DNA from 3 places in the Paraburkholderia sp. DD10 genome. Region 1 is predicted to be linked to each of the others. Evidence: riboswitches for the same ligand, from Rfam matches in the RefSeq annotation. Region 1 holds a riboswitch; each other region holds the start of a gene.
The links. A riboswitch is a leader RNA that binds a small molecule or an ion and turns the genes downstream of it on or off. The one in region 1 is predicted to bind cobalamin.

Region 1 (9,958 bases):
GTCGAGCTGCCGGTGCCGGTCGGGTTCTGGCGCTCGGTCGGCCATTCGCATCAGGCTTTCTTCACCGAAAGTTTCACCGACGAGATCGCCGCCGCCACGGGCCAGGATCCGATTGCGTTTCGCGCCGCGCTGCTCGCGCGGCATCCGCGGCATCTTGCGGTGTTAAAGCGCGTCGCGGCGTTGTCGGAGTGGGGGCATCCGTTGACGCATGCCGCTGACGGCGCGCCTCGCGCGCGCGGCGTCGCGTTGCATGAGGCGTTCGGCAGCGTGGTCGCGCAGGTGGCGGAGGTGTCGCTCGGGCCGAACCAGCAGATTCGCGTGCATCGGGTGGTCTGCGTGATCGATTGCGGCTTGCCGGTCAATCCGAACCTGATCCGTCAGCAGATGGAGAGCGGCATCGTGTTCGGCCTGTCGAGCGCGTTGCAGAACGAGATCACCATCGAGGAAGGCAAGGTGAAGCAGGAGAACTTCGTGGATTTCCCGGTCGTGCGGATGAACGATTGCCCGGTGATCGAAACCGACATCATGCCGAGCCAACTACATCCGCAAGGCGTCGGCGAACCGGGCGTGCCGCCCATCGCGCCGGCGGTGGCCAACGCGGTGTTCGCTCTGACCGGCAAGCGCTTGCGCGCGTTGCCGCTCAAGCTCGCGTGAGATTCGCGTGAAGCCCATCGGACTCAGGGGGAAAAGCATGACATCGCTGAACATCAACGGCCGCGCGGTGGCGGTGCACGCGGAGCCGGACATGCCGTTGCTGTGGGTGCTGCGTTGCGAACTCGGGTTGACGGGCACGAAGTTCGGTTGCGGCGTGGGTATTTGCGGCGCGTGCACGGTTCACCTGGACGGCAAGGCGTCGCTCTCGTGTCAGACGCTCATGGCAGGTTTGCAGACGCAGAAGATCACGACGATTGAAGGCGTGCAGGGCAAGGAAGCGCAAGCGCTAAAGGCGGCGTGGATCGATCTCGACGTGGTGCAGTGCGGCTATTGTCAGAGCGCGCAATTGATGGCGGCCTGCGCGTTGCTCAAGCAGAAACCCAGTCCCACCGATGCGGACATCGACGCGGCCATGTCCAACATCGTGTGCCGTTGCGGCACATATCCGCGGGTGCGGGCGGCGATTCACCAGGCGGCGAAGCGCCGGCTCGCTTGAGGCCACGCGGGCTCAGTTCGTCAGCATTTCCACCACGGCGACCACCACCGTGAAAATGCCGATGCATCCGCCCAATGTAGCCGCGCCCTGCATGAAGTTGGACATACGTGACCCCGTAACGTGTAGTTGAGGCACGTATTTAACCGTAAGTGAAAGGCAAAAGAAAGCTTGTCAAAAATAAATCGTAAGCTTCCAGGAGCGCGCTGGTCGCTGCGGTCGGAACGGCTTTGGCGAGCGCCGAGCGCCGAGGGCTTGGCCGCGGAGCGCAGCGTGATCGCGTGGATCGCTCAGGCCGCGAGCCCGAGCCGCACGGTCCGCGCCAGGTCGTCGAGTTGGAAGGGCTTGCGCAGGATCGTGCAGCGCTTCACGGCCAGGCCGGAGATATCCACGTCCGCATAGCCGGTTGCGAGGATCACCGGCAGATCCTCGTGCATCTTGCGCGCCGCGGCGATCACGTCGATGCCGTTCATGCCCGGCATCGCGAAGTCGACCATCAGCAAGTCGGGCTTGTCGTCCTGCAAGCGGTTCAGGCCGGCGGGTCCGTCCGCGGCTTCGGTCACGGTATAGCCGAGCATTCGCAGCGACTCGACCAGCATCGCGCGGACCTCGCCGTCGTCCTCGACCACCAGCACGCGTTTTTCGCCGACAGCGTTCGCTTCCGCATCGGCTACCGCTTCGGCCCGCGAGTCCACGCGTTCGCGCAGCGGCAGCCACACTTCCACGGTCGTGCCGACGCCTTCCTCGCTGAAGAGACGCGCGGTGCCGCCGGCCTGTCTCGCGATGCCGTAGACCTGGCTCAAGCCGAGTCCGGTGCCCTTGCCGATCGGCTTGGTGGTGAAGAACGGATCGAACACGCGCGAGACGACGTCGGCGGGAATGCCCAAACCGGTATCGACCACTTCGACCACCACATAACGGCCTTCCCCGAGTGTCGGATCGGGCGCCGCGCGTTCCTTCACGCGAATGCTGAGCTGGCCGCCGCCCGGCATCGCATCGCGCGCGTTGATCGCGAGATTGAGGATCGCCAGTTCGAGCTGATTCGCGTCGGCCTGGGTCCACATCTCGTCGCCGTGGAACTCGGTGGCGTAGTGGATGCCGGAACCGAGCGAGACGGTAATGATGTCGCGCATGCCTTGCAGCAAGGCCACCACGTCCACCGCTTTCAGATCGAGGTTGCTGTTGCGCGAGAAGGCCAGCAACTGGCCCGTCAGCTTCGCGCCGCGTTCGGTCGCGCGCCTGACGGTGGCGGCCATCGCGCGAATGCGCTCGTCGTTGGCGACCCGCCCGATCAACTCCGCGTTGACCATGATGACGTTCAGCAGATTATTGAAGTCGTGCGCGATGCCGCCGGTGAGTTGCCCGAGCGCTTCCATCTTCTGCGATTGGACCAGCACCGCCTGCACCTTGGCACGCTCGTGTATCTCCGTCATCAGCCGGTTGTTGGCGGAGGCGAGCTCGTGGGTGCGCTCGGCGATGCGGCCTTCCAGCGAATCGTTCAGATGCACCAGCGCCTCTTGCGCTTCCATGCGTTCGGCCAGATGCCGGCGCGACTCGTATTGCCGTGCGCGCGCCCGCAGCGAGGACGCGACCGCGCGCCGCAGCGTTTCCGAATTCAGCGGACGTTCGAGCACCACCACGTTGCCGAGCCGCTCGAGCACTTCGAGTCCGCGAGCGGAGCGATGCCCGACGCGATTCGCGGCGAGCAGGATGAAGGGCAAGTCGGACCATGCCGGCTGCCGTGCGAGCCAACCGAACAGATGCGAGGCGTGGCCGTCCGCGAGTGCTTCCTCGGCAATCAACGCGCTGCCCGCGCCGGCGTCCAGCGCTTCGGTCAGCGCGTCGGCATCGCGGCAGACGACGCAGGCGCGCTCGTCTTTATGCAGGACTTCGGCGATCACCTCGGCGTCGCGGCCGAACGGCGCCAGGATGAGAACGCGCTGCTCCATGACCTCACTGCCCGGACGTGTCGATGAGGTGATCCCGCGCGCCGAGCAGGGCCGTGGTGCCACGGTATGCCGGCAGGCCGGAGAGCACGCCCTCGAAGTCGCGCAGCGCCTCGCCGACTTCCACGCCGCCGTGCGCGAGCCGGAACTGGCGGATCGAGCGCTGGTGTTCGTTGGCGCGGCTCTTGACGGCGGTGACGGCCGTCAACACTTCGCCGTGATGCTCGAAGTAGCGGAACAGCACGACCACGTCGCTAAGATAGCTGATGTCGATATCGCTCTGAATTTCGCCGATGATGCCGTGCTGGCCCAGCACCAGCATCGTGATGATGCCCTGCTGGTTCAGGTAGCCGAGCAGCTCATGCATTTGCAGCAGCAGGTAGCGCTCGCCGGGCATCGCCTGGAGATAGGCGTTCAGGCTGTCGATCGCGACATACCGGGCGCCCTTGTTTTCGACCGACTGGCGCACGTCGGTCGCGAATTCGCCGGGCGAGATTTCCGCCGGATCGATCTGGCGCAGCGTAAGCAGGCCGCTTTCGACGTGCGGCGCCAGATCCATGCCGAGCGCCGCGCAGCGGATCATCAGCGTGGTGAGCGTTTCGTCGAACACGTAGTAGACGCAGCGCTGGCCGCGTTCGAGCGCCCTCAGCAGGCACGACACGACGGTGGTGGTCTTGCCCACGCCGGACGGTCCGATCATCAGCGCATTGGTGCCGGGGATCAGGCCGCCGCCCAGCAGCGCGTCGAGGCCCGGCGTGCCCGTGCTGAGCGGGTTCGGGTCGAATTCCGCGTGATGTTCCGCGGCGACGAGGCGCGGATACACACGAATGCCGCCGGTGTCGAGCGTGAAGTCGTGATACCCCTCGCGGAACTTGATGCCGCGCATCTTGGCGATGCGCAGCCGCCGCCGGTTGCCGCCGTAGTCGTGCACGATGTTGTCGAGGCTGATCACGCCGTGCGCGATGCTGTGCAACTGCACGTCGCCGGTGTCGGAGGTGTTGTCGTCGAGCAGCAGCACCGTGCATTCGCGGGTCGCGAAAAAGCGCTTGAGCGCGAGAATCTGCCGCCGGTAGCGCAGCGGGTTCTGCGACAGCAGACGCAGTTCCGAGAGACTGTCGAGCACGATGCGCGTGGGCTTGACATCATTGACCTGTTGAATGACGTTGCGCACGGTCTCGCCGAGTTCGACTTCGGCCGGGTGCAGCACGGATTGCTCGTATTGCGGGTCGAGGCCCTCGTCGGAGAGCAATTCGAGAATCGAGAAGCGGCTGAGATCCCAGCCGTGGCTGTCCGCCACCGAGATCAGTTCGGAGCGGGTCTCGGAGAGCGTGATGTAGAGGCCGGCTTGCCCTTCGTCGACACCCTTGAGTAAAAACTGCAAGGCTAGGGTAGTTTTACCTGTGCCGGGCGCGCCCTCGATGAGATACATGCGGCGGGGCGTGAAGCCGCCGCCCAGGATGTTGTCGACCCCTTCGATCCCTGATGAAAGGCGGGCCGGCGTGTCGGTGACAGGTTTCGTTGACATGGCTTGGCGATTCACGTCGATTGAGTGGCGGCAGTTGGTGGGCCGGTACGGCGGGCGCGCAAGATGCGTGCCCAACCCTCGCGTGCCTCGGTCCGAGCGCCACGGGTACGGACAGTGCTGTCAGCCTGTCGACCGCTTTCAGGGATCGCGCCGACATGAACCCCGCCCGCTTCCTCGCCGCCACGTTTGCCGCCGCGTCGCTAGGCGCCGTGCTGCCCGGCAGCGCGAGTGCCGACGATGCGCCCAGTCCGTGCGCATCGCTCAAACGCATCGTGGCGGCTGCGCCAGGCGGCTTGGCCTCGTTGACGCCCGACGACGGCAAGGGCGTCGCGCAACCTTACGGCGACGATGCGCAATGCTCGGCGAGCGGGGGCAGCTACCAATGCACGTGGACGCCGCATCATGACGCCGGGTCGAGCGCGGACGCGCTGCAGGCCGTCGCGGCGGATATCGCGTCGTGTCTGCCCGAAGCGACCCACGATCAGAATTCGCCGGGACGTCAGCACTTTTATTCGGGCGCGCCGGGTAAGCGGACCGAAATCACGCTGGCGCCGGCGGGTTCAGCGAGGCTGCGCCTGGTGGTGTCGGGTCAATGAGCGGCAAGCGGGCCGATATGCGTGGATTTCAAATCCGACGGCGGGCGTCGCGCTGGTGTTGTCAGTGCGACGCGAGCCACCATGTCCAGCCGCGCGATGAACGCCGTAATTCGACCGCCGACAGCGGGGCGATTTCGATGCGTGGAAATACGGCGGGCGATGCTCCGAGTGCGTGAACGAGCGCCGCGCGAATCACCGGCGCGTGCGTAATGGCGACCACGTTGCGCGGGTTTTGACGCGGGGCGCTTGTTGTACCGGTCGTTCCTTCGCTGATCGCGCCGTCCAGCGCATCGAGCCATTCTCCCAGGCGCTTCACGAGTTGACTGAACGACTCGCCGCCGTGCGCCGCGAAGTCGGGATCGCGCAGCCAGGCAGCGAGGTGCTGCGGCGCTTCATTCGCGAGATCGGCGAGGCGGCGTCCCTGCCAATCGCCGTAGTCGATCTCCCCCAACGCTGTGTGGACCGTTGCGGCGAGGCCCAACGCCAGCGCCGTATCGCGCGCGCAAACTGCGGGGCTGACGAAGACCGCGGCGGCGTCGGCAATCGCCAGGCGCTGGCGTGCGGCCTGGGCTTCGGCGAGGCCGCGAGCGTCGAGCGGATCGTCGGCGGGAAAGCGGCCCGCGCGCATGGCGGGGGTCGATGCGTGGCTGACCAGTAACAGCCTTGTGTCCATTCGATGACTTCCATAGAGGTACGCCAAGGCAGAACGCCCGCATGGACGCGTTGCGCTACCGAGTGCCGGAGTTTAGCGCGTAGAATAGCGGCACTGCGAAGTGCGGAAGCCGGTGAGAGCCCGGCGCGGTCGCGCCACTGTAATCGGCATCACGAGCCGAAAGCCAGACCTGAGCTTCGCAGCCTTCCTTTGCAATCGACTATCGGGGCGCGCTACCCCCAGGAGATGTCCATCATGACCGAAGCTGTTTTCGATCCCGCCAACCCGCCCGCTGCTCAACCCACGCCGATTCCGCTGCGCGAGTTGTTGCCTTGGGTCGTGTTCGGCGGCTTGCTGCTGTTGCTCGCGCTTTACTTCGTTGGGGCGGAACAGGGCGCCACGTCGCTGGTGCCCGGCATGTACGTGCATGAGTTCGTGCACGACGGTCGCCATCTGCTCGGCTTTCCCTGCCACTAACGGAGTTCGACATGGTTGGTAAGTTGTTATTGCGCGGGATGCTCGCAGGCATCGCCGCGGGACTGCTCACGTTCGGCTTCGCCCGGCTCGCGGGCGAGCCGCAGGTCGATCAGGCGATATCCTTCGAGGAAAAGGCCGCGGCGGCGGCCGAGGGCGGCGAGGCGCATGAACACGAAGACCTCGTTAGCCGCGATACGCAGGCGGGCCTGGGGCTGTTGACCGGCGTGGTCACGTATGGCGCGGCGTTCGGCGGATTGTTCGCGCTCGTATTCGCCTACGCCTATGGACGGGTGGGCGCATTGAGCGCGCGTGCGTTGTCGGCATGGCTTGCGCTCGGCGCGTTCATCGCGCTGGTGATCGTCCCGAACATCAAGTACCCCGCGAATCCGCCGGCGGTGGGCGACCCCGACACGATCGGAACGCGCACCGGCTTGTTCTTCCTGATGATCGCGATCTCGCTGACCGCGATGGTGTTTTCGCTGAAGGTGCGGCGTCGCGCGGTGATGAAACTGGGCGCGTGGAATGGCTCGATCGTGGGCGGCGTGGTGTTCGTCGCGATCATCGCTGCCGTGCAATTGTCGATGCCGACGATCAACGAAGTGCCGGCGGCTTTCCCGGCCGTGCTGCTGTGGAAGTTCCGCGTCGCGGCGATCGGCATGCAGGTGATCATGTGGACGACGATCGGACTGCTGTTCGGCGCGCTGGTGGAGCACAGCGGATTGACGCGGGTAGGCGCGGGGCGGGCGGCGGTGAAGTCCGTTTGATCGTTTTCTGTTGGTGAAGAGTGTGGGCTCCGTCTACCGGGCCCGGTTGACGTATGCCTGTAGCCCGCCTCGTGCGGGCTTTTTATTGCCCGCATGGGCCAACTGGTTACCGCCGTCCTCGCAGCTTCGCTGAACTAGTCGCCAGGGCTTCGAGGGCTGTTCGACGCCACAGCGTACGCCCTACGCGCTCCAACCCGTAACACCCAATCGAACACCCCGCGCCTTTCCCCGACCGGCTGGGTCAGCCGCTCAAACAATTGCGCAACGGCGCCATCGAGTTGCGCAAGCACTGGCGCCTGAGCCGCCGCCTCCAAATCGAAAACCGGCAATACCGACACGCGCTCATCCAACCCGCCATCCACAGAACCAGTAGCCGCACCGCTATAACGCGCGATCAACGAATCAAGCCGCGCCACGATCGATTCCACATGCGCCGCCCGCACATTCGCGGCATTGAGCGCCACTTCACCCGACACCCCGCGCCGAGCAGAATCACTCAACACCCGCGCCCAGTGCAAACAGCACAGCAGCGATCCGGTGGCCAACTCGACACCAGAATTCCACGCCACCACGCGCTGCATTTGCAGCGGCTTCAGCGCGATTCGCAACTCATGCCAACCGCGGTCGAGCTTGCGCATGGCGACAGCCGCATCCGCCGCCAGCGCAGCGGACCCGCCCAGCCGCACCACCTCGCGCAACGCACCCAGCACAGCCGCAAGCCTCATCTCCACATGACGGCTCGCCGCGAGCGGCATCATCAGGACCGCCACCGCGAACGACACGAGACAACCCACCAGCACTTCCTCGATCCGCAATTCGACCAACGGCCCCATTGCGAAGCCCAACTCGCCATACACCAGTCCGACGAGCACGGTAATGAAGAACACGCCCGGCACATACGCGCTCAGGATGTAATAAGCCCAGCCGAACACGCAGAGCACCATGGCGGCCACGAGCAGCATCGGCGAATCGTGCAGCGGCGCGACGAGCAACACGCTGGCGAGCGCGCCGGCCAGCGTTCCCGCCAGTCGCTGCGCACCGCGATAAATCGTGTCCGCGCGTGAGCGTGTGCCGAGAAATACCACGAACGTCGTGATGACCGCCCAGAACCAGCGCTCGGGAGACAGCGAGTGGCCGATCAGCATCGCGAGAAACGCGGCTGTCGTGGCGCGGGTGGCGGGCAACCAGCAGAGCCTGGCGCGCAGGTCCGCGAATCGTTGCACGGCTGAAGCCGGAGCGTCGCCGGACGCAGGCTCAAAGCGCCGCCGCTCTCGACAGTGCGCGATCTCCTCGAGCCGTTCGATCGCTTGACGCAGCACGTCCGCATTCGCTTGCCCGCGGCCATACGCAGACGCCGACACCAACGCATGCTGTCCCGCCGCGACTTCCACTTCGACGATGCGCTCGCGAATCGTGTCGGCGTCGGGTGGGTTCAGCAACGCCAGTTGCTCTTCGAGCGCGAGCGCGGCTTCGTTCAACACCGAGAGTCGTGCCGCATCCGGCGCATGCAGCACGCGCGACGCGCGCAGCGTCACCGCATGAATCGCAAGCCGGAAACTGGCGGCGGGTCGCGTCGGCACGATCGCGCGGCCGACCAGCGCGACCATCAACGGGCCGAAAGCGGAGAGCAACAGCGATTGCACGAGGTGTAGCCGCGAAGGGTGCAGATACAACCCAAGATAAAAGCACACCACGCCGAGCAGCGCGCAACCGAGCGCACGCGGACCACAGGCCTGGCAGAGCATGCCGGCGAACATCACGACGAGAAAGCCGGCATCTCCGGCGACCGGATAAGGACTCAGCACGCTCGCCGCGGCGAAGCACACGCAGGCGCACAGATACAGAGAGAAGAGCGAGCCGAACCATGCGGACCGCCTTGCATCGCGCACGAACAGCGGCGCGACCATCGCGAACAGGACGCCGGGCGCGGCAAGGGTGATCGGTTGATGATGGAAGACCGTCCACGCGATGCTGGCCATGCCGGTGAGCAGGCAGGCGAGCGCGACACGCAGCGCGGTATGGAGACGCACGAGTCCCGGGTCCGCGGCGAGCAGGCGGTCGGCGACGCGCGAAAACGCGGCAGCAATCATGATCGATGATATCCAGGCTAAATGGTCGCGACCGGCTTGTGGCCGATTGCGACAGACCGGACGCGCGGCTGAAGGTGGCGCTGCGCGTCCGGTGGATTCGGGTTTTCCCGGATGATATCTAGCCAAAATTGCAGGAGTCGGGTTTTCGCGGCGGCGCAGCGGCGCATTCGGCGCTGCGCGCGCCCGCATCACGTCGCGTCGTGAAAAATCACGCCGAGCGTGTGCCGCTGTCCCGACCGCAAACGGCTCACGCCATGCCGCAAGTTCACGCGGTACGCTCCACGCGTGCCTTGCACCGGCCGATGATGCACCGCGAACACGACGGCGTCGCCCTTGCCGAGCGGCACGACTTCCGTGCGCGACTGCATCCGCGGACGCTGCTCGGTCATGACGAACTCGCCGCCGGTGAAATCCTCCCCCGGCTCGGACAACAGAATCGCAACCTGAAGCGGAAACACGTGTTCGCCATAGAGGTCTTGATGCAGGCAGTTGTAGTCATCCGTGGCGTATTGCAGCATCAATGGAGTGGGGCGCGTCTGCCCGGCGGCATGGCATCGCTCGATGAATTCCGCATGCGCGGCCGGATAACGGACGTCGATTCCCATCGCCCCGTTCCAGCGATTCGCCACCGGCGCGAGACGCGGGTAAAGCTCGCTGCGCAACGCCGCGACGAGCGGCGGGAGCGGGTAAGCAAAGTACTTGTATTCGCCTCGGCCGAAACCATGCCGCGCCATCACCACGCGGCTGCGAAACAATGCATC
Region 2 (9,958 bases), on a different replicon from region 1:
CACGACGTCGACGAGCATCCAGCGCGGCGTTTCCTGCGACGACTTCGGGTCGTAGTAGGGACTCTTCGTGTCGAACTGGGTGGGGTCCGGATAAGCGGTGGACGATACCTCGGCGAGCCCCGCAATGCCCGGCTCGGGACAACTCGAGTGATAGAACAGCACGCCGTCGCCGACCTGCATCATGTCGCGCATGAAATTGCGCGCCTGATAGTTGCGCACGCCGGTCCACGGCAACGTGCGGTGCGGTGCGTTGGCGAGATGGTCGATGCTTGCTTCGTCCGGTTCGGACTTCATTAGCCAGTAGCGCATGAATCGAATTGGAACGTTAAGGGTTTGAAGATGCGGAAGAAAATCGAGGCCCAAAGAAAAACGGCACCGAACCGAAGTCCGATGCCGTTCCAAATAAGGTCCCCGCCTTAGCCGCTAGGCCGGCATCCTGAACCGGGGGTTCAGAATTGGTCGCAGTTAGCAACACTTCGGGTACATCAGACAGAGTGACGCGCACACCCGTGCTACAAATTTCCGCAACCGTGCACATGGCATTGGTTCAAGGAATATATGACCTTGGCGAACCAGGCAGGGAAGCTAAACCGATGAAACTAAAACGATGGAATTCAAACGTTTGCCGAGTCTTATTGACTACCGCTCATGCACTTCGCTTGAATCCGCAGCCAATCTCGCGACCGGCCACTAGATAGTTATTGCATGCTGTACTGCTCGATCACAGTACCCAGTTGCTCGTTCATTTGATGCATTGTACGCCGGATTTCCTCAGCGGGAAATGCTTCTCCGTGCCGCACGCTGCTTTGCAGCTTAAGCAGTTCCGATGCCAGCGACAACGCAGCCATGACGGCAATGCGATCCGTGCCGCGCACGTTGCTGTTATTGCGGATCTTCGACATTTCGGCGTCGACACGCGCGACCGCTTCAAGCAGTGCGCCTTCTGTTTCAGCCGAGCAGGCGAGACGATAGGGCACGCCGAGAATCGACACTTCGATCTGCTTCGTGGTCATGCGTTTTCTCCGTGGCGGGTCACGTCGCTCCCGGTTTCGGCTTGATGCTGAGCGGGCTCGAGCAGATCGAGCTGGTTGTCCGGCTCATTGTGCGCGCGTGCCCGCGGCAGTTTCTCGAGAATCGCATTCAGCCGCACCTGGGCGTCGTCGATCTTGGCCGACAGTGCGTCGCGTTCCGCTTGCAGCGCATCGCGTTCCTCGCGAAGCATTGCAAGTTCCGTGCGCGTGGCTTCGACTTCGGCGCGTGATTGGGCGAGCTGCTCTTCGAGCGCGAGGCGCGCTTCGTTGTGGCGCTGGCTGATCGCGATCAGCTTGCCGATGTTCTGTGAAAGTGTTTCGAGTTCGGTGAGCATGTGCTGCGTCCTCTAAAGACATCGCATTTTAGCGCGGAATATCGCGGGTTCCGACATTTGTCTCGTTTCGAGACGTAACAACCTCGCTTTATGCAGGCATTGATCGACCATATGATGAAAAAGTACTCGCGCATCGGACAATAACCCGCACTTAACCGAACAGATCGCGCAACGATCAACGATTCTTGACGGGCTCGGGGGCCGCTCCTAAACTGGCCGCACTCTGGTGCCCGCGCGCGCTTTCATAGTGCGCGCAGTTAAACGGGAAGCAGGGCGCGTCGTTCGCCAGAACGCGCGAACCTGCGCTGCCCCCGCAACGGTAAGCGACCGCATTCATCATGCAGGTCGGTCCTGATCGCGTGTTCGAAGCTGAACGTGCGAGTGTGCCACTGCGCGTCACGCGTGGGAAGGCGGGATCGATGTGTCGCCAGCCCGGATACCGGCCAGAGGGAGAGGAACGTCCGCGAAAACGTTGAAAAGCGCGGGCGCCTCGTTACGCATCGGCCTGCGGGGAAGCGGGCCGCGCACGTTACCCACAGGAATGTCATCCCATGCTGTCCCCCATCGCTCGCGCGGCGTGGCTCGTTTTTGCGGGCGTGCCGCTCGTCGTGCACGCTCAGGCCGCTGCTGTTTCCACCTCTTCCGATGCGTCTTCTTCCACCTCGTCCGCGGCTGCCGCGGCTGCAGGTTCATCGCCCATCGTGTTGTCGCCGGTGGTCGTCACGGCGGGGCGTGGCCCGCAAGCGCTCGCCGACGCGATTCCGCCGACGGCGCTGTTCGATCAGCAGGACATCGCCGACAGCACCGCGACCGACTTGCCCGGCCTGCTGCAACTCGCCCCCGGCGCGCAAATCTCGCGTACAGGTGGCCCTGGTTCGACCACGAGTCTGTTTTTGCGTGGCGCGTCGTCGACGCAATCGCTGGTGCTGATCGACGGCGTGCGGGTCGACTCGGTGACCCTCGGTACATCGCAACTCGCGCAGATCCCGCTCGACCAGATCGATCACGTGGAAGTGGTGAACGGCAACGGGTCCGCGCTATACGGTTCGGGCGCGATCGGCGGCGTGGTGCAGGTGTTCACGAAAGACGGTGGCGACCATCCTCCGCGTTTCAACTTTTCGGTGGGCTACGGCAGCTATCACACGCAGACGCAGCAGGCCGGCGTGAACGGCGCATTGGATAAGGACGGCGCCACCACCTTCAACCTGTCGCTCGCCCGTTCGAAGGGCGACGGCTTCTCGTCGCTGAATCCGCGCGAGGCGCCGCAAGCCAATCCGAACGCAAACGGCTATCTGAACGAAAGCATTTCGGCTTCGCTGCGTCACAGGTTCAACGACCAATGGAACGCGGGCGTCACGTATTTCCAGTCGAACGGCAACAACAGTTACGACAACGCGTATGGCGTGCCGACCGATTCAAACAATCTGTATAGCAAGGTGCGTCAGATGTCGGTGTTCGCGAACGGCAAGCTGACCGATTGGTGGACCACCCACTTCATCGTCTCCGAAGGCGACGACCGCAGCGTGTCGAAAACCAACGGCATCTATAACGGCCGCTTCGATACCGACAATCGCCAGTACACGTGGCAGAACGATTTCACGTTCGCCGCGCAGCAGAAGTTGCAGGTGGGCTATGAGCATCTCGATCAAAGCCTCGACTCGGATACGTTCGCGGCGCCGGATCGTCATGTGGATTCGGGTTTCGTCGGCTATACGGGGCGCTTTGGGCGCAACCAGATTCAGGCCAATGTGCGGCGCGACCAGTATTCCGATTTCGGCGGAGCGAACAGTTACTATCTCGGCTACGGTTTCGACATCACCGGCCATTGGAAGGCGACTGCAAGCTATTCGGATTCGTTTCGCGCGCCGAGCTTCGACGATCTGTACTATCCGTACAGCGGCAACGCGTCGATCGAGCCGGAGCGCAGTCATTCGATCGAGGCCGCGTTGCAGTACGCGTCGAACGCGCTCGGCGTGATGCGCCTGAGCGCGTTCCAGACGCGCTATTCGAATCTGATCGATTATCAGCAGGTGACGCCCGGCATCTATCTGGCCGAGAACGTCGGGCATGCGAAGGTGCAGGGACTCGAAGGATCGTGGAGCGGCCATGTCGGCAAGACGGACGTGCGCGCGTCGTTGACGCTGCAAAATCCCGTCGACCTCGACAAAGATGCCGACCTTCTGCGGCGCGCGCGGCGTTTCGGATCGCTCGCGGTGAATCGCAGCATCGCCTGCTGGCGCGTGGGCGGCGAGTGGATCGTGAGCGGCGCGCGCGAAGATAGCAGCGGCAAGCTGGGCGGCTACGGTGTGGTGAATCTGTCGGCGCGCTACAACATCACGAAAGCGTGGTACGTGGCCGCGCAAATCCACAACCTGTTGAACAAGGACTATGAAACGGCCTACTCGTATAACTCGCCCTGGCGCGGTGCGTATGTCACGGTTGGCTGGCAGCAGCAGTGACGAACGTTCCTGCATGAGCACGCGCCGATGAACCGCGGTTCGAGTTCGACCACCCCAACCACGAGCACGATGCGCGTCATGAATGCGAAGCGTGCCGCCGCGATCTGGCTTGCGCTCGCGGTGGTCGCGCTCGTCGTGTTGATGGCGTCGCTCGCACTGGGCAGCGTGGCGCTTCCGCCCGGCCGCGTGTTGGCGGCGCTGATGCCCTCGTCCTCGGCGCATGGCGGGTCCGCCGATCTGACCGCCGAGATCGTTCGCACGCTGCGTTTGCCGCGCGCGTTGGCGGGCTTCGCATGCGGCGCGTTGCTCGCGTTGGCCGGCGCGCTACTGCAAGTGCTGTTGCGCAATCCGCTGGCCGAACCCTACGTGTTAGGCGTGTCAGGCGGCGCGGCGACGTTCGCTCTCGTCGCGATGATCGCGGGTGGCGCGTGGTGGATCGTCGACGCCAGCGCATTCGCCGGCGCGTTCGTGTCGATCCTGCTGGTGCTCGGCCTCGCGCGCCGCGAGCTGTGGCGCGGCGAGCCGCAGGATACGTCGCCGCGTTTGCTGCTGACCGGCGCGGTGATCGCGGCGGGCTGGGGCGCACTCATCACGTTGCTGCTGAACCTCGCGCCCGACAATCGCTTGCGCGGCATGCTGTTCTGGCTGACCGGCGATCTCAACGGCGGGGCGATGCCGTGGACGGCGCTCGCCGTGCTCGCCGTCGCGCTGCTTGCGATCGTGCCCGCCGCGCCGCGGCTCAATGTCCTGTTGCGCGGCGATGCCGCCGCGCAAGCGTTGGGCGTCGCCGTGGTGCCGCTGCGCTTGCGCGTGTACCTGGTGGCGTCGCTGGCGGCGGCTGCGGCGGTGACCACCGCGGGCACGATCGGCTTTGTCGGCCTCGTGGTGCCGCATATGCTGCGGCTCGCGTTCGGCAACGATCAGCGCATGCTGCTGCCCGCTGCGGCGCTCGGCGGAGGCGTCGCGGTGATGGGCGCCGATCTGATCGCGCGCACCGCGATAGCGCCGGCGCAGTTGCCGGTCGGCGTGATCACCTCGATCATCGGCGTGCCGGTGTTTCTGTGGATGCTGCTGCACAGGCGCCGATGATGAAAGCACACGACGCCTCCCACGCCGCGCTCAGCGCGCAACGCCTGACCTTGCGTGCCGGCACGCGCACCTTGCTCGAAGCGTTCACGCATACGTTCTACGAAGGCGAACTCTGGTGCGTCGCCGGCCCGAACGGCGCGGGCAAGACGACGCTGCTCGCCACGCTCGCGGGTCTGTTGCAGCCGTCGGCGGGTCAGGTCGAACTCGACGGCGTGCGCCTGGCCGACTGGCAACCGCTGCCGCTCGCGCAACGCCGCGCGCTGATGCCGCAAAGCGCAGCGGACGCGTTCAGTGCGAGCGTGCTCGACATCGTGATGCTGAATCGCTTCCCGCATCTGACCGGCTGGGGCTGGGAGCGCGAGGCCGATCGCGACGCCGCGCATGCCGCGCTGGAATTGCTGGGCCTCGCCGCATTCGCCACGCGCGACGTGTTGTCGCTCTCGGGCGGCGAGCGTCAACGCGTGGCGCTCGCCGCGGTGTTATGTCAGGACGCGCCGTTGCTGCTGCTCGACGAACCGCTGTCGCATCTCGATCTGCACCACCAGATCGATTGTCTCGAAGCGCTGGGCGGGTGGGCGCATGAGCCTGGGCGTACAGTGCTGTTTTCCTGTCACGATCTGAACCTCGCGCGCCGCTTCGCGACCCATGCGCTATTGCTCGACGGTGACGGCGGCGCTTACGCCGGACCGGTGCACGACGTGCTGACCCCCGCGCTGACGAGCCGCGCATTCGGCTATCCGTTGATCCTGATTCGCGACGGCGAACACGAGGCGCTGATTCCCGCGCCGCGCTGAGCGCTTTGTCAAAACCTTCCTTTTAAAAAACCTTATGACTTCCTTGCCACGCTCGTCGGGATTATTCGAAGTCGAACCGCTCGATCAAACGCTGCGCGACGACCTGCAACACATCATCGACACCAAGACCAAGCCGCCGGGCAGTCTTGGACGGCTCGAGGCGCTCGCGCGCCAGATGGGCCTGATTCAGCGCACGACGCATCCCACCGTCGAGCGCCCGGCGCTGATCGTATTCGCCGGCGACCACGGCATTGCCGATGAAGGCGTGAGCCCCTATCCGCAAGCGGTGACCGCGCAGATGGTCGCGAACTTCCTGGCTGGCGGCGCGGCGATCAACGCATTGAGCCGCGTTGCCGGCATCGAGCTCGAAGTGGTCAACGCCGGCATTGCGACACCGTTGCCGTCGTCGGAAGGTCTTGTCGACATTCCGGTCGCGGCCGGCACGCGCAACTTCGCGCGTGAACCCGCGATGACCCGCGACGACGCGCTGGCCGCGATGCAGGCGGGCGCGGCGCGCGTGCGGCATCACGCGGCGCTCGGCAGCAACGTGATCGGGTTCGGCGAGATGGGCATTGCGAACACCTCGTCGGCCGCCTGTCTGATGAGCCGTTTGTGCAACGTGCCGATCGAAGAATGCGTCGGCCGCGGCACCGGGCTCGACGACGCGGGGCTTGCGAAAAAGCGCGACGTGCTCGCGTCGGCGCTCACCCGTCACGCCGTTTCCTCCGATCCGCTCGACGTGCTCGCGACCTTCGGCGGCTTCGAGATTGCGATGATGGCGGGCGCGTATCTCGCGGCGGCGCAAGCGCGCATGACGATTCTGGTCGACGGCTTCATCGCCAGTTCGGCCCTGCTGGTCGCCGATGCGTTCGCGCCGAACGTGCGCGAGTACTGCGTGTTCGCGCATGCGTCGAACGAGGCGGGGCATCGGCGCATGCTCGATCATTTCGGCGCGCAGCCGTTGTTGTCGCTGGATATGCGTCTCGGCGAAGGCACCGGCGCGGCGCTCGCGGTGCCGCTGCTGCGCGCGGCGGCGGCGTTCGTCAACGAGATGGCGAGCTTCGAATCGGCCGGCGTCGCGAATCGCGATGCGTGATCCATCGTCTCGAAACCTGCCTCCGGCCCACCCATGAATCCGCTCGCCGAACTGCGCTATTTCTTCACCGCGCTCGGTTATTTCACGCGCGTGCCCGTGCCGCGCTGGGTCGGTTATGAGCCGCACTATCTGAATGCGGCGGCGCGTTATTTTCCGCTCGTCGGTTTGTTGGTCGGCGGATCGAGCGCGCTGGTCTATCTCGCGGCGCTGCGTGTGTTTCCAGCGGGGGTCGCGGTGCTGTTGTCGATGGCCGCGTCGCTGCTCGTCACCGGCGCGTTTCACGAAGACGGTCTCGCCGATTGCGTCGATGCGTTCGGTGGCGCCTATACGCGCGAGAACGTGCTGCGCATCATGCACGATTCGCGCATTGGCGCGTTCGGCGCGATCGCGCTCGTGATCGCCCTGGCGCTGAAGTGGCAAACGCTTGCCGCGTTGCCGCCGATGCGCGCCGCGGGCCTGATGATCGGCGCGCACGCGGCGAGCCGCGCATTCGCGATCAGCTATCTGGCCACGCTCGACTACGTGCGCGCGGAAGGCAAGGCCAAACCGGTCGCGCAGCGCCTCTCCGCGCCCGCGTTGCTTTGTGCGGCGCTATTCGGTTTGCCGTGGTTGCTGTGGCCGAATGGACCTGCTTCAGCGGATTGGCGTTTCGCGGCCGTGACGCTGCTCGTCCTGGTGGCGCTGCGCTTCGCAATGGGCCGTTATTTCGTGAGACGACTCGGCGGCTATACCGGCGATTGCCTCGGCTTTGCGCAGCAGGTCTTCGAATTGAGCATCTATCTCATGGGGCTCGCATGGATATCGTCCTGATTCGTCACCCCGCCGTCGTGGTCGATGCCGGCGTCTGTTACGGCCAAAGCGACGTCGCGCTCGTCGAGGATGCCGACGTGTCGTCGGCGGCGCTCGCGTTGCGGCTCGCCGCGTTGCAGGTGCCGGCGCCGCGCGTGTTGATGTCGAGTCCGTCGACGCGCTGCGCGGCGCTCGCGGCGGCGATGTCGAACGATTTCGGCTGCGCGCTCAGTCACGACGATCGTCTGAAGGAGATGAACTTCGGCGACTGGGAAGAGCGGCGTTGGGATGCGATCGATCGCGAGTTGCTCGACGACTGGGCGGCCAACTTCGAGCACGCGCGGGCGCACGGTGGCGAAAGCGTGACGCAATTCGTCGCGCGGGTGCGCGCGTGGTTCGACGCGTTCGCGCAAACGCGCGAGCTGACGCCGGCTTACGTGGTCACGCATGCGGGCGTCATGCGGGCCATCGCGTCGCTGGTGCTGGACGTGCCGTTGGAGCGCTGTCTGCGGTGGTCGCTCGATATGACCGGGATTGTCTGGCTGCGTCGCGATGACGAGGCGCGGCAGTGGTCGTTGGTGCGGTGGAATGCGTGAGCGGATTCGAGCAACGATTAGTCCGCGCCAACGCTGCATTCAAATTGCGCCACCTCGTTTTGACTTGCGTGCCACTTTTCTCGAAAATTTGTCACGATATCGCGTTTCGTGCCACTTTGTGCCGCTGGATTTGGCACGAAACCCGTGTTCCGTGCCATAATTCTTGGAAAGGTGGCGCTATTCCGTGCTAATCGCGCCACTTCGACTGCACGGTGGCGCGTATGAACAGCAATGGCATCAAACAGGAACTGGATCTGATCGAGCAGCTCATCGCCGCAAGCGCTGAGGGCCAAGGCGTGCGCGCGCTCGCCGCGGCCGTTGCCGCACGCGGGCATCCCATGCCCCGGCGCACGCTGCAACGCCGGCTCGACGGGCTGCTCGAAGCCGGCCGCATCGGCTCGGAAGGCGCGGGACGGGCGCTCGTCTACACGCGAGTGCCCGCTTCCAGCGACGCCGTTCTTCCGGCGCAGCCCACCGGCAGCGCAAGCACCGCGAGCGAGGCTTATGTGCCGGTCTCGAGCGACGGCCTCGAAGTGCGCGCGGAGGTGAACCGGCCGCTCCACGAACGCCGGCCGGTCGGCTACAACCGCGCTTTTCTGGAGCGCTATCGTCCGAATCAGGATGCTTATCTATCGCAGTCACAGCGCGAGCGGCTTCACGAGTGGGGGCGCACGTCGGCGGATGCGCGGCCGGCGGGCACTTATGCGCGCGACATCATGGGCCGGCTTCTGATCGATTTATCGTGGGCGTCGTCGCGGCTGGAGGGCAATACCTACACGCGGCTCGATACGGTGCGGTTGATCGAGCAAGGGCAGATCGCGGAGGGCAAGGACGCGCAGGAAACGCAGATGATCCTGAACCACAAGGCCGCGATCGAAATGATCGTTGAGAGCGCCGACGAGGTGGGCTTCAACCCTTTCACCGTCCTGAACCTTCACGCGATCCTCTCCGACAACCTGATGTCGGACCCGTTCGCGAGCGGTCGCTTGCGCGTGCGCGAAGTGGAGATCAGCGGCACCGTGTTTTTTCCGCTCGCCGTGCCGCAGCAGATCGCGGAATGCTTCGAGGCGCTGCTGAACAAGGCCGCGCAAATCGACGATCCCTTCGAACAGGCCTTTTTCAGCATGGTGCACCTGCCGTACCTGCAACCGTTCGAGGACGTCAACAAGCGGGTCTCGCGTTTGACCGCGAACATTCCGTTGATTCGCGAGAATCTGTGTCCGCTATCGTTCGTGGACGTTCCGCGGAAGGCGTATATCGAGGGCACGCTCGGCGTCTACGAAACCAATCGCGTCGATCTGTTGCGCGACGTTTTCATGTGGGCCTACGAGCGTTCGTGCCAGCGCTATCTGGCGATTCGCCAATCGATCGGCGAGCCGGACGCATTTCGGCTCAAGTATCGCAATGCGTTGATACAGGTGGTGCAGGAGGTGATTCGCGGCGGCCTCGCGGGCTCGCGGAGCGAGGTTGAAACACTCGCGCGCGAGCGGGTGAGCGCGGGCGACCTGTCGTCGTTTGTCGACGCGATCCAGTCCGATCTCGATCACCTTTATCCCGGCAACGTCGCGCGTTACAGGCTTCGGCTATCCGAGTTCGAACACTGGCCGTTCAAGCGCGCCGAGACCGCGTTACGTTGATGTCATTTCCGGCGTGAGCGCGCCACTTCGAGGTCTTCGCACAGTTGCCTTGCGCCTTGAGCGATACGCGGCGCCGGCCGGTTGATCAGATCGCCGTCGATGGCGAACAGGTTGTTGTTCGCCACCGCGCTC
Region 3 (9,958 bases), 1.4 Mb from region 1:
CCGCCTTCGGCGTTTTTGGCGAAGCCCCGCGTGGTCGATGAGCCCACGATCACCATCGTCCGCATATCCACGTCGGACGAGCGCAGTTCGCCGAGCGCGATCGTGCGCAGCATGCCGCCCGGCCTGCCGATATCGCGGCCAAGCACCACCTTGGTGGTCACGGCGCGATATTCCCTCACGATGTCCAGCGCCTTATCCAGTTGCCACGGACGCGCGCGCGAGATCGGGTTATAGAACGCCATCACCAGATCGGCTTCGGCCGCGTGCCTTAGACGCTTTTCGATGATCGTCCACGGCTTCAGATTGTCGGACAGCGACAGCATGCAGAAGTCGTGACCCAGCGGCGCGCCGGCTTGCGCGGCGGTGGCCATCGCCGCCGACACGCCCGGCACGATCGACAGTTCGACCGCGTGCCACTGCGTGTTCCGCTCGGCGTCGAGCGCTTCGAGCACCGCGGCGGCCATCGCGAACACGCCCGGATCGCCCGACGACACCATCACCACCGAGCGTCCCATGCTCGCCAGTTCGAACGCGTGACGCGCGCGTTGCATTTCCTCGCGGTTGTCGGTGCCATGCACGCGCTGATCCGCGCGCAACGGGCCGGCCATTTTCACGTAGGTGTCGTAGCCGAGAATATCGGTCGCTTCGTTCAGCGCCGCGCGCGCGGCGGGCGCCATCAGATCGGCGCTGCCGGGGCCGAGGCCGATCACCGTCAGACGGCCGCGTGCGCGGCCGATCGTGTCGGGATCGATCGCCAACGGCGCCACTGCGAGCGCGACGCCGCTAGTCGCGTCGTCATGCAGCGTTTCGTAGGGAATGCGCAGCGCGGCATGCAGCAGGTTGCTGGGCCGCTCGCCGTCTTCGGGATGCGTTTGAGTGAAACGCAGCGGCACGTTCAGACTGGCGGCGGCCTGAGCGAGCGCCTGGTCCGCCATGTGTTCAGACGAAGCCAGCAACGCCGCGAGAGAAAGCACCGCAAGACCCTGCGCATCCAGCGCCTCATGCACGCGCGCTTCGATCTTCGCACCCGCACCCGACACCGCCACCACCACACTGCGCGGATGAATCACCAGTTCGTCATCACGTCCGCTCCACGCTCGCGGCGTCACGCGAATCGCGAGACGCGCCGATGCCGAGCGCGGCAACTGCGCACCGTCGAGCCACGGCGCTTCGCCTTCGATCCGCGTGCTCTCGCCGGCCAGCAGATCGGACACAAAGCGTTTGCCTTGGCCGAGATCGGCGAGCGCATAGCCTTCGGGCGGATTGAGCACGCAGGTGCCGAAGCGCAATTCGCCGCTCGTCGTGATCGCCGGCGACACGGCCAACGCGGCGGCAATCACGCGCGCCATCACGTTGACGCCGGCGAGACCGCCGAGCAAGGGCACGACCGCGCTGCCGTCCTCCGCGACGGCCAGCACCGGCGGCTCCGCGCCCTTGTTCGCGAGCAACGGCGCGACGCAACGAATCACGATGCCCGCCGCGCACAACGCGACGACCGGCGTGCCGCGCGCATACAACTCGCGCAGATGCGCGCCGAGTTCGCTGTACGAGACATCGGCCGCGACGCGTCCCTGCAACCCATGCACCTGGCTATCCGCGTACAAAGCTTGAATGCGCCGCGCGGTCGTCAACGCGCCCGCGCCGAGAATCACGATCGCGGGTGGCGTCATCCTTGCCATTTTTCCCCCGGCACGACGAGCAGCGAGAAATACGGCGACGCCATCGGATCGACTTCCGCGAGCGGCACGATGCGCTGATTGCCCATCGTCGCACGCTCGACGTAAAGCGCGCGCCGCGCGAGACCGAGTTCGCCCAGCACGCGCCGCACCTTGTCGAAATTGCGGCCGAGTTTCATCACGACGGCGGCGTCGGCATCGGCGAGACGGCGGCGCAATTCGTCCTCGGGCAGCACGCCCGAGAGCACGGAGAGGCTCTGGTTGCGATAGACGAGCGGCGCGCCGAGCACGGCGGCGCCGCCGAGCATCGAGCACACGCCGGGCACGACTTCGCTCTCGTAGCGCGCCGCGAGCCGGTCGTGCAAATACATATAGGAGCCGTAGAAAAACGGATCGCCCTCGCAAATCACGGCCACGTCGCGGCCCGCATCGAGATGACCGGCGACGATCTCCGCCGCCGTGTCGTAGAAGTCGGCGATGATCGCTTCATACGAGAGCGGCGGTTCGAGCGCTTCGGTGGTGACCGGATACACGAGCGGCAGATGCTGCTGCGCGTCGTGCAAATGCGCTTCGATGATGCTGAACGCGTTGCCTTTCTTACCCTTCGCGACGAAATACGCGACCACGGGCGCCGCTTTCAGCAGACGCAGCGCCTTCAGCGTGATGAGTTCAGGGTCGCCGGGGCCGACGCCGAGTCCGAACAAACGTCCTTGCACGGTCATTTATTCGACCTCCGTCGCGAGCGCGTTCACGGCGGCGGCGGCCATCGCGCTGCCGCCGCGTCTGCCGTGCACCACCACGTAGGGCACGCCGCGGCTGTCGTCCGCGAGCAGCGCCTTCGATTCGGCCGCGCCGACGAAGCCCACCGGAAAACCGAGAATCAGCGCGGGCTTCGGCGCGCCGGCATCGAGCATGTCGAGCAAATGAAAGAGCGCGGTCGGCGCATTGCCGATCACGACGACGCTGCCCGCGAGTCGCGGACGCCACAATTCGAGCGCGGCGGCCGAGCGCGTGTTGCCGAGTTCGCGAGCGAGCGCCGGTACGTCGTCGTGGGTGAGCGTGCAGATCACTTCGTTGTTCGCGGGCAGCCGCGCGCGCGTGATGCCTTGCGCGACCATGCCGGCATCGCAGAGAATCGGCGCGCCTTGCGCGAGCGCCGTGCGGCCCGCGGTGCCCGCGCCTGCGGAAAATTGCAGGGCGTCGACGATATCCACCATGCCGCACGCGTGAATCACGCGCACCGCGAGTTTTTCCAGGTCCGCGGGGATGCGCGATAAATCGGCTTCCGCGCGGATCGTCGCGAAGGATTGGCGATAGATCTCCTGACCGTCGCGAATGTAATCAAGCATCTATGGGCTCCGGGCCAGGTGGTCGAGCAGGTCGGCGGCCTGGTCGATCGTCAGTTGGCGCGCGACGCACTGGCCGAAATCCGAGTGGCCGTCGTCGCGTCGATAAAGGTCGTAAGTGCCGGGCGACACAGCCAGCAGTGTGTACGGCGCACGATGCGCGGCGGCGCACGAGCGCGGGCAGCCGCTCAGATGGACCTCGACGTTCTCGGGCAAGCGCGCGGCGAGCCGCAGTGCGTCGGCCTTGGTGTCGGCGAGGCTTTTCGCGCAGCCTGGCGAGCCCGCGCAGGCGATCAGACGCGTGATGGCTTGCGTGGCATCGCAGGCGAGGCCCAGCGTGTTCAGTGCGGTCAGCACGGCTGGCACGGCGTGCGCCGCGATGTCGGTCAGCAGCACGCTTTGCCACGGCGTGACGTGCAGCGTGCCGTTGCCTTGCTGTCGTGCGAGCGCGGCGAGGGCATGCAGGGTGGCGGCGTCGAGGCGGCCTAGCGGCGGCTGGCCGCCTACGTGCCAGGTCTCCGTCGTGCGTTGGGCGTGCGCGCCGAGCCGACGCGCGGCATCGGCCGGTGTCGCGCGATGCCAGGACGCGAGCGACGCGTCGCGTGACAGCGGGAAATCGACATACGTTTGCGCGCGCTGCAATACGGCGTCGACGGAACGCGCGGCGAGCAGGTGACGCATGCGCGTGGCGTCGGCGGCGGCGAGGTCGAGAAACGAGTGCAGCAGCGCGCGGACAAGCGCAGGGACTTGCGATGACGACACGGCGGCTAATGCGCCTGCGTCGTCCACGCGACGAGCTTGTGTCGAGTCATCGCAACCGGCAGCCGGGTTTTGCGGTAACGCCACCGCTGGCGGGCAACCGGCAAGACCGAACACGAACCGCACACCGTCACGAACTTGCGACGCCGCGAGCCACACGTCATGCGGATGATCGAGCCTTGCCAGGCGCTCGCCGCCATCCACCAGCAGCGCGAATTTCGGCGACAACGCCGCGAAGCGCGCTTCGCCTTGCAGCAGCGCCAGCAGTTCGGCGCACAGCGGCCTGGTGTCGAACAGCGCGAACGGATCGCGCCCGGCGGCGGGGCTGATCATCACGTTGCGCACGTCGTCGGCGGCCGCCGCGCGGAGCGAGTTGGAAGCCGGCGCGGCGCGCTTCGCCATCGCATCCGAACCAGCCGCCGCGTCTGGCGCCGCTCCATCGGGCCCAAGCCCCGCCGCCACCAACGCCGCGCTCAACGCCGCTGCCTCGCGGCCACGCACGCCGCGCACCTGCAAGTTCGCGCGATTGGTCAACTCGATCACGCCGGCCGCATGCCGCGCGCTCGCCTCGGCAATCGCCGCGGCCTGCGCGGCGCTCAGCTCGCCGCCAGGCAGCTTGATCCGGCAGATGCCGCCGTCGCACGCGGCGACGATGCGCAGCAGCCCCGGACACGCCGAGGGCCGTGGCGCTGGGGCCGCGTCGGGCAAAACGGTGGAGGGCGAAGCTTGATTCAAGACGGACACCGGGTTTAGCGTCGCGCGAAAGCCCGAGCAAGCCGTGAGGCGGGCATTGCTGCGGCATCGGTACACCCCGCCCGATGCAGGCTGGCACGAACAGTCTCGCCGGCAGGTCTCCTGGCTGGCAGGTCATGGTCCGCCGCTGCCTTCCCGGTGAAACCAGTGGCGCGGAGCGCAAACGGACTCGCTGCATACAGTTGCGGGGGCAGCCACAGTGGCACTGTGTTCCCTCTTCGGCCCCGAAGGGCACCGGCGGCTGTATTATGCCTTTTTTCGGACAGCACAACGAGGCTGGACGCTTTGACCGGCGTGGCACAGCGCATGATTTGAAGACACAGAATGAGGATGGATGCATGCCTGCGTGGCTGACGGTGGTGGGCATGGGCGATGACGGCTTCGCCGGTTTGGGACGGCCCGCGCGGCGTGCGTTGCTGGAGGCGTCGGTGATTTACGGCGGCGAGCGTCATCTGGCGATGCTGCCCGCGCGCCTCGCCGCGCGCCGCGCGGCATGGCCGCGGCCGTTCGATCTCGCGCCGTTGCTGGCCGAGCGCGGCGCTTCCGTATGCGTGCTGGCGAGCGGCGATCCGATGCTGTTCGGCGTCGGCGCGACGCTCGCGCGGCAGTTGCCGGCCGGCGAGTTGCGGGTGCTGCCCGCGCCGTCGTCGCTGTCGCTGGCGGCGGCGCGGCTCGGCTGGCCGTTGCAGGAGGTCGCGACCGTTTCGCTGGTGGGCCGGCCGCTGCCCACGCTGAACGCGCATTTGCACGACGGCGCGCGCGTCTTCGTGTTGAGCGCCGATGGGCGCACGCCCGCGGCGTTGGCCGAACTGCTCAACGCGCGCGGCTTCGGCGCGACCCGCATGATCGTGCTGGAACATCTGGGCGGCGAGCTGGAACGTCGCATCGACGGCCGCGCCGATCAGTGGTCCGCTCCCGATGTCGCCGCGTTGAACCTGATCGCGCTCGAATGCCGAGCGACCGAAGGCGCGCCGCGTCTGCCGCTGACCTGCGGCCTACCCGACGACGCTTTCCGCCACGACGGCCAGTTGACCAAGCGCGACGTGCGCGCGATCACACTGGCGCGCCTCGCGCCGACGCCCGGCGAATTGCTGTGGGACGTGGGCGCGGGCAGCGGCTCGATCGGCATCGAATGGATGCGCGCGCATCCGACCTGCCGCGCGATCGCGATTGAAGGGCACGCGGAGCGGCAGCGTTTCATCGAGCACAATCGCGACGCGCTGGGCGTGCCGGGTCTGCAACTCGTGGCCGGGCGCGCACCCGAAGCGCTGCAAGGGCTGCCGGCGCCGGACGCCGTGTTCATCGGCGGCGGCGCGACGGCGGCGGGCGTGCTGGACACGTGCTGGGCGCGTCTGCGCGACGGCGGCCGGCTGGTCGCCAACGCGGTCACCTTGCAAGGCGAGGCGGCGCTCGCGGCCTGGCGCGAGCAACATGGCGGCACGCTCACACGCATCGCGCTGGCCGACGCGCAACCGCTCGGCGGCTTCGATACGTGGCGCCAGGCGTTGCCGATCACGTTGCTGGACGTGACGAAGGCCGCGCGTGAAACCGATACGGCCGCCATCGCGACGTCATCCGAATCACGGCGACAACCGTAATGCGCGAAGAAACGCCCGAACAACCCGCGCCGCTGCGTAGCGGCTATACGACCGGCAGTTGCGCCACCGCGACGTCGCTCGCGGCGGCGCGTCTGCTGCTCGCGGGCGTCGTCAGCGAGGTTGCGGAAATCGTCTTGCCGAAAGGCCAGCATGTGCCGATGCCGCTGGTGTACTGCCGCTTCATCGCTGACGGCGCGGGCGGCGCGGAAGCCGGCACCGTGAAAGATGCCGGCGACGATCCCGACGTGACGCACGGCGCGATCGTGTTCGCCCGCGTGCGGCTGCTGACCGAACCGGGTGTGATTTTTCGCGCGGGGCCCGGCGTCGGCACGGTGACGCGCGCGGGACTGACGCTGCCGGTCGGCGAGCCCGCGATCAACCCGGTGCCGCGCAAGATGATGACCGACCATCTCACCGACCTCGCTGCGGAGCACGACTACGCAGGCGGCTTCGAGGTGACGATCGGCGTCGAAGGCGGCGAGGCGCTTGCGCTCAAGACGATGAACCCGCGCCTGGGCATACTCGGCGGCCTGTCGATTCTCGGCACCACCGGCATCGTGCGGCCGTTCTCGTGCTCGGCCTATATCGCGTCGATCCATCAGGGCATCGACGTCGCGCGCGCGAACGGCTACACGCATCTCGCCGCCTGCACCGGCAACGCGAGCGAGGACGCGATGCGCGCGCATTACGGCCTGCCGGATATCGCGCTGATCGAGATGGGCGACTTCGTCGGCGCGGTGCTCAAGCATATGAAGCGCGCGCCGGTCGAGCGGTTGAGCGTATGCGGCGGCTTCGGCAAGCTCAGCAAACTCGCGGCGGGGCATCTCGATCTGCATAGCCGCAATTCGAGCATCGATCTGGAACGGCTCGCCGTTTGGGCCGCCGAAGACGGCGCCGACGACGCGTTGCAGGCGGCGATTCGCGCGGCCAATACGAGCCAGCAGGCGGTCGCATTGGCGCGGGCGCAAAACGTGCCGCTCGGCGACATCGTCTGCCGGCATGCGCTTGAAGTGGCGCGCGCTATCGTGCCGCCGCAGGTCAACGTCGAAATGTTCGCGATCGACCGCCAGGGCAATCTGATCGGAGCCGCGCAATGACGCGTGTCCTGCTGCTCGGCGGCACCGGCGACGCGTTGCGGATTGCGCGGCAACTCGGCCGTGAGCACGTGTACAGTCTCGCGGGTCTCGGCAAGGTGCCCGACGATCTCGCGTGTACGGTGCGCGTGGGCGGCTTCGGCGGCAGCGAAGGGATGGCGCGCTATATCGAGGCGCAACGCATCGCGCTCGTGATCGACGCGACGCATCCCTACGCCGCGCAAATCAGCGCGAACGCCGTCACGGCGAGCCGCGCGGCGCGCGTGCCGTGCTGGGCGCTGCGCCGCGAGGGCTGGCAGCCGCAAGCCGGCGACGATTGGCGCAGGGTCGGCGATTGGGCCGAGCTTACGGCGGCGCTTGCTGCGTTCGAGCGTCCGCTATTTACATTGGGACGCGAACCGCTCGCGCATCTCGACGACATTCCGGCGCATCAGTTCTGGACCGTGCGCTGTCTCGATCCGCACGAAGGCAATGCGCGGGCGCGAATTCTGGCGACGCGCGGACCCTTCACGCTCGAAGGCGAGCGCGCGTTGTTCGCCGCCGAAGCGTTCGACGTGGTGGTCAGCAAGAACAGCGGCGGCGGCGCGACCGAAGCGAAGCTCGAAGCGGCGCGCGAACGCGGTGTGCCCGTTGTCATGCTGCGCCGCCCGCCGTTGCCCGCCGTGGATCGTGAATTCGAACGCGTGGCCGATCTGCTCGAAGCGTTGCGAATCGCAGTTTGAACCGCGCATGCATCGCATGCCGCAATGAATCATGGAGTGTTGAATGACGGTGTTTTTTATCGGCGCGGGCCCCGGCGATCCCGAACTGATCACGGTGAAAGGACAGCGCCTCGTGCGCACGTGCCCGGTGATTCTGTATGCGGGCTCGCTCGTGCCGGCCGCGGTGCTTGAGGGCCATGCCGCGCGGCAAGTGGTCAACACCGCCGAGCTCGACCTCGATCAGATCGTCGCCTTGCTCAAGGACGCACACGGCCAGGGCCACGACGTGGCGCGCGTGCATTCCGGCGACCCGTCCCTGTACGGCGCGATCGGCGAGCAGATCCGCAGATTGCGCGAGTCGAACATTCCCTACGAGATCGTGCCGGGCGTGACCGCCACGGCCGCGTGCGCGGCGGCGCTCGGTTGCGAACTCACGCTGCCCGATATTTCGCAGACGCTGATCCTCACGCGCTATGCGAGCAAAACCACCATGCCGGAAGGCGAGCAACTCGCCGACCTCGCGAAACACCGCGCGACGATGGCGATTCACCTGGGCGTGCGGCATCTCGCGCGCATCGTCGATGAATTGCGTCCGCACTACGGCGGCGCTTGTCCGATCGCGGTGATCTACCGCGCAAGCTGGCCCGACGAGGAAAAAATCACCGGCACGCTCGACGATATTCTCGGCAAGGTGCAGTCGGCGAATATCGAGCGGACCGCGCTGATTCTGGTGGGCCAGGTGCTCGCCGCCGAAGGCTTCGCGGAGTCGACGCTGTACGCGAAAAACTGACCGGCCACCGGATGCGCCGCGGCGTCAGTCCTCGATCGGCGCCAGCGCTTCGTTCGGCATCTTGCGGTCCGCGCCGAGGTGAATCGCCGGCACCAGCGTCAGCAGCAGGACCATGAAGATCGAGATCGCGAAGATCGAGACGAAGGTGAGGTGCAGCGACTCGTGCAGCACCATGCGGGTCATGTCGCTATTGACGAGGCTCGCCGCCTGATTTTGCAGCAGCGCCTTCAGTTGATCCGAGGTGACCGCGACCGCATCCTTCGCGTGACTGAGGCCGAAGTTGAGCACCGCGCCGAACAGCGTCGCGCCCAGCGTGCTGCCGAGATTGCGCGAGAACAGATTCGACGCCGTCGCGCTGCCGCGTTCGTCCATGCGAACGATCTCCTGGATCAGCACCAGCGAACCGACGCTCGAGGTGCCCATGCCGAAGCCCATCACCAGCGAGCCGAATGCCGCGACGAGCGGCGAGCCGCCAGGCGACAGAAACAGCAGCAAGACCGCGCCGAGCGGCACGAACGCGCTGCCGCCGACCAGAATGCGGCGCAGGCCGATGCGGTGAAACGACTTGGCCGCGAGCGTCGCGCCGACGGGCCAGCCCACCATCATCATGGTGAGCGAGAGGCCCGCGATCACCGGCGAGCGATGCAGCACGCCCTGCACGTACATCGGCAGGAAGGTGGTCGCGCCCATCAGGATCATGCCGGAGAGCAGCGTCGCGCCGTTGCATGCGGCAATCGGGCGGCGGCTCCAGAGCGCGAAGGAAATCATCGGCTCCGCCGCGCGCCGCTCCTGCCAGACGAACAGCAACACGCACAATACGAAGACGCCGCCCGCCAGCGAGGCCCGGGCAAGCTCGTCGTCGCCGGCGAAGGTCAGCGCCATCATGAGCGCGGCGATCGCCGCCATGAAGAGGGCCGCGCCGCCGAAGTCGATCGACGGCCGCGCATGCCGCTCCGATTCGCGCAGGAACGCGATGAAACCCGCCGCGGACGCAAGCCCGATCGGCACGTTCATCCAGAAGATCCAGGCCCACGAGATGTTGTGAATGATGAAGCCGCCCACCATCGGACCGACCACCGCCGAAATCGCCCACACGCTGGCGAGATAGCCTTGCACCTTGCCGCGTTCGCGCGCCGGATACAGGTCGCCGACGATGGTCAGCGTGACCGGCTGGATCGCGCCCGCGCCAACGCCCTGAATCAGCCGGAACGCGATCATCGCGGGCATCGACCACGCGAAGC

Region 2: linked by a shared signal. The riboswitch ahead of ACOCG7_RS16055 (TonB-dependent receptor domain-containing protein) and the one ahead of ACOCG7_RS14290 (CbtB domain-containing protein) in region 1 are both predicted to bind cobalamin.
Region 3: linked by a shared signal. The riboswitch ahead of cobG (precorrin-3B synthase) and the one ahead of ACOCG7_RS14290 (CbtB domain-containing protein) in region 1 are both predicted to bind cobalamin.

Annotation. Positions count from the first base shown of each region.
Region 1 is NZ_CP185392.1:3,139,020-3,148,977, reverse strand. It holds gene ACOCG7_RS14320 (molybdopterin cofactor-binding domain-containing protein) at 1-654, shown strand, start outside; gene ACOCG7_RS14315 ((2Fe-2S)-binding protein) at 692-1,150, shown strand; gene ACOCG7_RS14310 (ATP-binding protein) at 1,438-3,096, opposite strand; gene ACOCG7_RS14305 (ATPase domain-containing protein) at 3,101-4,618, opposite strand; gene ACOCG7_RS14300 (hypothetical protein) at 4,774-5,214, shown strand; gene ACOCG7_RS14295 (histidine phosphatase family protein) at 5,276-5,887, opposite strand; cobalamin riboswitch at 5,939-6,081, shown strand; gene ACOCG7_RS14290 (CbtB domain-containing protein) at 6,122-6,343, shown strand; gene ACOCG7_RS14285 (CbtA family protein) at 6,355-7,107, shown strand; gene ACOCG7_RS14280 (FUSC family protein) at 7,242-9,386, opposite strand; gene ACOCG7_RS14275 (2OG-Fe(II) oxygenase) at 9,386-9,958, opposite strand, start outside.
Region 2 is NZ_CP185393.1:150,277-160,234, forward strand. It holds gene ACOCG7_RS16035 (EVE domain-containing protein) at 1-309, opposite strand, end outside; RNA gene ssrS (6S RNA) at 405-586, opposite strand; gene ACOCG7_RS16045 (cell division protein ZapA) at 699-1,013, opposite strand; gene ACOCG7_RS16050 (ATPase) at 1,010-1,366, opposite strand; cobalamin riboswitch at 1,574-1,829, shown strand; gene ACOCG7_RS16055 (TonB-dependent receptor domain-containing protein) at 1,918-3,825, shown strand; gene ACOCG7_RS16060 (FecCD family ABC transporter permease) at 3,853-4,914, shown strand; gene ACOCG7_RS16065 (ABC transporter ATP-binding protein) at 4,911-5,708, shown strand; gene cobT (nicotinate-nucleotide--dimethylbenzimidazole phosphoribosyltransferase) at 5,743-6,804, shown strand; gene ACOCG7_RS16075 (adenosylcobinamide-GDP ribazoletransferase) at 6,838-7,614, shown strand; gene cobC (alpha-ribazole phosphatase) at 7,599-8,189, shown strand; gene ACOCG7_RS16085 (Fic family protein) at 8,411-9,826, shown strand; gene ACOCG7_RS16090 (cobalamin-binding protein) at 9,829-9,958, opposite strand, start outside.
Region 3 is NZ_CP185392.1:1,785,153-1,795,110, reverse strand. It holds gene cobJ (precorrin-3B C(17)-methyltransferase) at 1-1,670, opposite strand, end outside; gene ACOCG7_RS08160 (precorrin-2 C(20)-methyltransferase) at 1,667-2,398, opposite strand; gene ACOCG7_RS08155 (precorrin-8X methylmutase) at 2,399-3,025, opposite strand; gene cobG (precorrin-3B synthase) at 3,026-4,525, opposite strand; cobalamin riboswitch at 4,609-4,788, opposite strand; gene cbiE (precorrin-6y C5,15-methyltransferase (decarboxylating) subunit CbiE) at 4,873-6,132, shown strand; gene ACOCG7_RS08140 (cobalt-precorrin-5B (C(1))-methyltransferase) at 6,132-7,229, shown strand; gene ACOCG7_RS08135 (cobalt-precorrin-6A reductase) at 7,226-7,948, shown strand; gene cobM (precorrin-4 C(11)-methyltransferase) at 7,992-8,717, shown strand; gene ACOCG7_RS08125 (MDR family MFS transporter) at 8,742-9,958, opposite strand, start outside.